2 regions of the Streptosporangium sp. G12 genome follow, and region 1 is predicted to be linked to the other one. Evidence: predicted binding sites of a transcription regulator. Region 1 holds the regulator's gene; the other holds the start of a gene.
What was found. Region 1 encodes LexA, which represses DNA repair genes until DNA is damaged. Its sites were predicted from a motif close to TCGAACANNTGTTCGA; they were not measured.

Region 1 (3,409 bases):
GCCAGGGAGTCCTCGCTGACGGACCGCCCCTGGCAGGCCCGCCGGACCCCGGCGATCACCTTGTCCCTGAAGAACGGCTCCGTCACACCGCTGCGCTTGCTCACCATGAGCAGGACGGTCTCCTGCGTGGTGAACCTGCGCCCGCATTCGGAGCACGTGCGCCTGCGGCGGATGGCCCCACCGTCCTCGGTGGCCCGGCTGTCGATGACTCGCGTGTCGAGATGGCGACAGAACGGACAATGCACGCGTGTCGCCTCCTTGACTACCGAAGCGGCCGACCCACTTCACCTACCCACCACGCGCACGCCCAGACGCTCGCGCACACACCTTCGAATAGTCGAGGTGCGGTAATGGAAACACAATCTGTGGTGAAGGGTTGCGATGCAGCCACTAGATGTTGTGGTCCAACCGTAGAAGTGCGCGACCATGAACGCAAGTTGAAACGACCTTGCCGGACGAAGTCGCTGATCAGCCGTCACATCCCGGCGTGTCGCCACCCGGGCGAGACCCCTCTCGTCCCGGGCACCTCTTCCCTCACAAACGCCCCGGGCGATCTGTCAGGCGAGACACCCCGCACTCCCCCTCCCCGCCCGCCGACCGCCCTCTCGGACCCCTCCCCCACGTACGCCGCCGCCCCTCCCCCACCTCGGGGGTCCACCTCGGGGACAGGCCCTCCCGGGCCTCAGCGGACGAGGCCCTCGGGGAGATAGAGCCGGGTCCCCGGCCGGACCGTCGAGCCGGACAGCCCGTTCAGGTCCATGACACGACGGACCATCGGGCCGGCGTCGGCCTCCTCCGTCAACGCGTCCGCGATCTCCCACAGCGTGTCGCCCGCGTGCACCGTGATCCGGGGAAGGCCCTCAAGGTCCGGTCGCCCGCCCGCCGAGGCCATGTCGATGCGCCCGCCGATCCAGAGCACCCCCAGGGTGAGGAGCGCGAGCACCGTCACCGCCACAATCCTTCCACGCCTGGTGAGCCGGAGTGGCCGCCGGACGGACGACGGACGGGCGACGCCGGAACGGCGGGCCCGCACCACGGGCGCCACCGCCGATCCCGGCGCCCTCCTCGGCCCGGATCCGCTCCCGAGCCCCCGCTCCGGCTCACGGCCAGGCCTCCGGCCCGGCTCGCGACCGGGTCGCCGTCTCCGCTCGCGCCCGGACGACCGCCCGGACTCCCGGCCGGACCCCTGCCCGGATTCACGCCCGGACAGCCGCTCGGCCCCCGGCCGGGACCCCTGCCCGGACCTCCGCCCCGGCTCACGGGCGGCCGCCTGTCCGGATTCGCGCCCAGACGCCCGCTCGGACACCCGCTCGAGGCCCTGCCCGGACCTCCGCCCCGGCCCACGGCCGGGGCGCGGCCCCGGCAGCGGTCCCGACACCGGCGCCGACCCCCGCCCGGACCCCGGCCCGGGCCCCGCCTCGGACCTTCGCGCGACCTCCGGCTCCGGCTCCGGTCGCGGGGGCGGCACGAGCCGCAGGCGCGGCGCCTCCGGTGAGCGCCGCGCCGCCCGGGATGCCGGCACGGTCCTGGATCGCGGTGTCGTCGTGGTCGGTTTCATGGTGACCCCCATCCCCTCGACCTGGCCGAACACATGTCGAAGAAAGATCGGCGAATCGAACACGATGTCGATCGAACTCCCGTACGATGTTGTACACCACGGCGTCGCCGATTTCGAGGACATTCGAACAATTGTTTGAATATGATCTTCGGCCGAGGTATGGTCGCTGTGTGCGACGTGTTAAATACAGACCGGGAGGCGAGGAGTTCGTATGAGCCAGCACAACGAGAACGGTTCGGCCGCCAGCGACCTGGCGGTGCGAAGGCGTGACTCCCTTGGCCTCACCCCCAGGCAGCGGAAGATCCTTGAGGTGATCCGCGATTCCGTGCAGCAGCGCGGTTACCCGCCGTCCATGCGGGAGATCGGTGAGGCGGTGCAGCTCACCAGCACCTCCAGCGTGTCGCACCAGCTGACGGCTTTGCAACGCAAGGGCTACCTGCGGCGTGATCCGCACCGCCCCCGCGCCCTGGAGGTCCGCCTTCCCGGCGAGCCCGTGCTGTGGGTGGATCCCGACTCCGGCGAGGACGAGGCCCCGGTCAGCCGCCCGACCGCCGCCTACGTCCCCCTGGTGGGCCGGATCGCCGCCGGTGGTCCCATCCTCGCCGAGGAGAGCATCGAGGACGTCTTCGCCCTGCCCAAGCAGCTTGTCGGCGAGGGCACCCTCTTCCTCCTCCAGGTGACCGGTGACTCGATGATCGAGGCCGCCATCGCCAACGGCGACTGGGTGGTCGTACGCCAGCAGCCGGTCGCCGACAACGGCGACGTGGTCGCGGCGATGATCGACGGTGAGGCCACGGTCAAGACCTTCAAGCGCAGAGACGGCCATGTCTGGCTGGTCCCGCACAACCCCAACTACGACCCGATCCCGGGTGACGAGGCCACCGTGCTCGGCAAGGTCGTCGCGGTCCTCCGCAAGCTCTGACGCGAGCGTTCCGGGGCGAGCTCCGGACCGTTCTTCTCCGCGCCTGCTGAGCGAGTTTCGAAACACGTCGTCCCGAGGCGAGTTCCATACCACGCGCCTCCGGCCTCCACGCGACACGCCGGAGGACGCGCGACACGCCGGATGGGCGGTGTCCCGACACGGGATACCGCCCATCCGGCGTTCTCAGGGCTTCCCCGGCCGCCTAGGGGACGATGTTGACCAGCTTGGGCGCGCGGACGATCACCTTTCGCGGCTCCCCGGACAGGAAGGACCGAACCTTCTCCGACGCCAGGGCCAGCGCCTCCAGGTCCGCCTCGGAGATCTCCGGGGAGACCTCCAGCCGGTCGCGCACCTTGCCCGCGACCTGGACGACGCAGGTGACCGACTCCTGGACCAGCAGTGCCGGATCGGCGACCGGCCAGCCCGCGGTGGCGACCGAGGCGGAGTGCCCCAGCCGCTCCCAGCCCTCCTCCGCCGCGTACGGCGCGACCAGGGACAGCATGACCGCCAGGGTCTCGGCGGCCTCCCTGACCGCCGGGTCGGCGGCGCCGGGCCCGGAGTCGATGGCCTTGCGGGCCGCGCTCGTCAGCTCCATCATGCGGGCCACCGCGACGTTGAAGCGGTGGGAGTCGACCAGCTTGGTGACCTCGTCGATGGTGTGGTGGACGACCTTGCGCAGGTTCAGGTCTCCGGCGGTGACGTCCACCCCGGGCGCCGAGGCCGCGCCGGCCTCGGCCATCACCCGGAACGCGCGGGCCAGGAACTTCTGCGACGCCGCCGGGGAGACGTCGGCCCAGTCGATGTCCTCCTCGGGCGGCCCAGCGAAGACGACGGTCAGCCTGACCGCGTCGACACCGTAGGCGTCGATCTGCTGGCCCAGGTCGACGCCGTTGCCCAGCGACTTGGACATCGCCTTGCCCTGGTTGATG
Region 2 (3,409 bases), on a different contig from region 1:
GCACTTCACGGATCACGCGAAATGCCAGGCCGGGGCCGTATCCCTTGCGGGCGAGCATGCCGGCAAGCCTGCGGGTCCTGACCGCGGGCTCCAGACCCCGGGTCGAGGAGAGTTTGCGACGCACGAGGCGACGAGCGGTCTCCGCCTCCTCCTCGGGATCGAGCCGATCCACCGCTTCCTTCACGGTCTCCTCGTCCACCCCTCGGTGGCGGAGCTCCGAGGCGAGGGCCTTTCTGGCGAGACCCCGCCCGGCGTGACGCGAGCTCACCCATGCCGCGGCGAACGCCTCGTCGTCGATGAGCCCGACCTCGGAGAAGCGCTCCAGCACGGCGTCCGCCGCCTCCTGGGGCACCTCGCGCTTACGCAGCGCCTCCGCGAGCTGGGCCCGGGTGCGCGGCGCCATGGTCAGCAGCCGCAGGCAGATGCCCCGCGCAACCGCCTGCGGATCGGATCCGGCCCCCCGGCTCGCCCGAGACCCCTCGGCCGGCCCGTCGGACCCGTCACCTCCACCGGACCCGTCACGTCCACCGAACCTGCCGCGTGCGCCGGACCTGCCGGATCCGTAAATTCCGTCAGGTCCATCGGACCCGTCGGATCGGTCGGATCGGTCGGAAAGAAAGCCCGGGGTGGCGCTCCCGGACCGCCGCCCACGCCGTGAGGCACGTTTCTTCCGGCCTCGCGGCCCGTCACTCGCCGGGTCCGCGGCTTCCTCACGAAAGCCTCCCTCCGAGGCGGACGAACCGTGGTCGTGGTCGCGGCCGCGCCGGCCCGGTGAACCCTCCCGAGGTTCGTCGGGCCAGGCTCCCCAGTCTCTCGGCCCGGCCTCGCCGGCCGGACCGGAGTCAGGTCCCGTGGTCATCGATCAGCCCGGATTCAGGCGTCACCCGGCTTGGGGGCGGCGGCGGCCTTGGAACCGCGACCGGACGCGGCGGGAGCCGAAGCGGCAGCGGACGCGCGACCGGACGCGGCGGCAGGGGCCGAAGCCGCGGGGACGGGCGACGGGGCGGCCGGGCTGTCGACGCGCGGGCCGACGCCGAGCTTCTCCTTGATCTTCTTCTCGATCTCGTTCGCCATGTCCGGGTGGCTCTTGAGGAAGTTTCGCGCGTTCTCCTTGCCCTGACCGAGCTGGTCACCCTCGTAGGTGTACCAGGCGCCGGACTTGCGGACGAAGCCGTGCTCGACACCCATGTCGATCAGGCCGCCCTCGCGGGAGATGCCGACGCCGTAGAGGATGTCGAAGTCGGCCACGCGGAAGGGCGGGGCCATCTTGTTCTTGACGACCTTCACCCGGGTGCGGTTGCCGACCGCCTCGGTGCCGTCCTTCAGCGTCTCGATGCGGCGGATGTCGAGGCGGACCGAGGCGTAGAACTTCAGCGCCTTTCCACCGGTCGTGGTCTCGGGCGAGCCGAACATGACGCCGATCTTCTCACGGAGCTGGTTGATGAAGATCGCGGTGGTGCCGGTGTTGTTGAGCGCGCCGGCGACCTTGCGCAGCGCCTGGGACATCAGACGGGCCTGCAGGCCGACGTGGCTGTCGCCCATCTCGCCCTCGATCTCGGCCTTGGGCACCAGGGCCGCGACCGAGTCGATGACCAGCAGGTCGACGGCGCCGGACCGGATCAGCATGTCGGCGATCTCCAGCGCCTGCTCACCGGTGTCGGGCTGGGAGACGAGCAGCGCGTCGGTGTCGACGCCCAGCTTCTGGGCGTACTCCGGGTCGAGCGCGTGCTCGGCGTCGATGAACGCGGCGATGCCGCCACCACGCTGGGCGTTGGCCACCGCGTGCAGGGCGACCGTGGTCTTGCCCGAGGACTCGGGACCGTAGACCTCGACGATGCGGCCGCGCGGGAAGCCGCCGATGCCGAGGGCCACGTCGAGCGCGATGGAGCCGGTGGGAACCACCTCGATGGGCGCCCGGGTCTCGTCGCCCAGGCGCATGATCGAGCCCTTGCCGAACTGCCGCTCGATCTGAGCGAGTGCGGTCTCAAGCGCCTTCTCGCGGTCGTTAGCTGCCATGGGTGCCCCCTGAAGGGTCGCGGGTTGGATCGGTTGCCAGAAAGCTACGGGGTGCCGCCGACAATTTCGGGAGGGCACGCCAAGAGTGGTGGCTTGTTCAATATAGCCGAACGACTGTTCGATCGCCGCCCGTTGGCACCATACGTTGCGGGAGTCACGAACCGCCGCGGAGTCCCCCCGCGCACGACCAGGCACGGCCGGGCAGGCCGGCTGGCCACGGCTCCGGGAGGTGCGGACCCCATCCGGGAGGCGACATTTCCAAGAATTGCCCAGGACCTGTTGTAACCGGGTTGACCTGGAGTGATCCTGAGGGGAAACGACCCGAGGTGTCCGACGTGCCCAACACGTTCACGCAGCAACGTCTAGCCCATCTCGATTCCCTCGCCGCCGAGCTGCGACAACGAGGGCTGGCGAGCCGCACCCTCGGAGGCGCCGCCCCGGTGCTGTGGGTGTGGCATCCGGACAGCCGTCGGCAGACCATCGTCTTCGCCACCCCGGTCAGGGACGGCTGGCTGTTTCTGTGGGCACCGGACGGTGAGGAGAGCACCGACGATCCCGCGCGGGCGGCCGATTCGGTGGAGAAGCTCCTCGCCCCGCTCACGGAACCGTCCTGAGCGGGCCCTTAACGCTCTCCGGCTTCCGCTTACCGGGCCGCGTGTCTCCGGCCCGCTCACCGGGCCGCGTGCTTACCGGCTCTCAGCGAAGCCTGGGAGCGACGTCGGTCACCCCGCACACGGCGTGCCAGACCTCCTTGGCGCCGACCCCCTCGGCCAGCGCCTGGATCACGGTCCGGCCGCCGAGATCGGCGATGACGTAGTCGCGGGCCCACGACTCGGCGTACTGGTCGCCGAAGTGTGACTTCATCCGCTTCCAGAAATCCGATAGGCGCATGCCTCAAGTATGGATGCCCTCCGGCGTGCCGCGGCCCACCCCGGCGCGCCGCCGGGCCGCAAGGCGCCCGCGTCCCGCTCTCCCGGCCTTCGCCGGACGGGGACGAGCCGGAGACGGAGCGGACGAGACGGGGAAGGGCGGACGAGACGGGGACAGGCGGGAGGAGCGTCGCAGGCGAGGACGAGGACGAGGACGAGGGGGAAGGCGTGGGCGGCCGGAGGCGGGAGAGGGGTCGTCAGAGCACGCGGGAGCCGTACATCTCGCCGAGGGGGTCGGCGAGCAGTTCCAGGCGGGCCCCGTCGGGATCGGCGAAGTAGATCGACGCACCGCTCTCGACCTGGTGCGGAACGCCCGCCGCCTCCAGCTTGCCCCGCAGGCGCTCCCACGTGGAGGGATCGACGGAGATGGCGACGTGGTGGAGCCCGCCGAGGACCTCCTTGTAGGGGCCGAGCTCCAGACCGGGGAAGTCGAAGAAGGCGAGCAGGTTGCCGTTGCCGATGTC

Region 2: a site for LexA is predicted at 2,123-2,138, ahead of recA (recombinase RecA). Genes of this name have one in related genera too.

What each region holds. Positions count from the first base shown of each region.
Region 1 covers NZ_JBRIQO010000005.1:313,211-316,619, forward strand. Annotated here, with positions in the region: gene nrdR (transcriptional regulator NrdR) at 1-245, opposite strand, end outside; gene ACVCAG_RS10485 (LysM peptidoglycan-binding domain-containing protein) at 683-949, opposite strand; gene lexA (transcriptional repressor LexA) at 1,770-2,480, shown strand; gene leuS (leucine--tRNA ligase) at 2,683-3,409, opposite strand, start outside.
Region 2 covers NZ_JBRIQO010000004.1:229,114-232,522, reverse strand. Annotated here, with positions in the region: gene recX (recombination regulator RecX) at 1-859, opposite strand, end outside; gene recA (recombinase RecA) at 874-2,016, opposite strand; gene ACVCAG_RS08080 (hypothetical protein) at 2,352-2,630, shown strand; gene ACVCAG_RS08075 (DUF3046 domain-containing protein) at 2,713-2,907, opposite strand; gene ACVCAG_RS08070 (VOC family protein) at 3,143-3,409, opposite strand, start outside.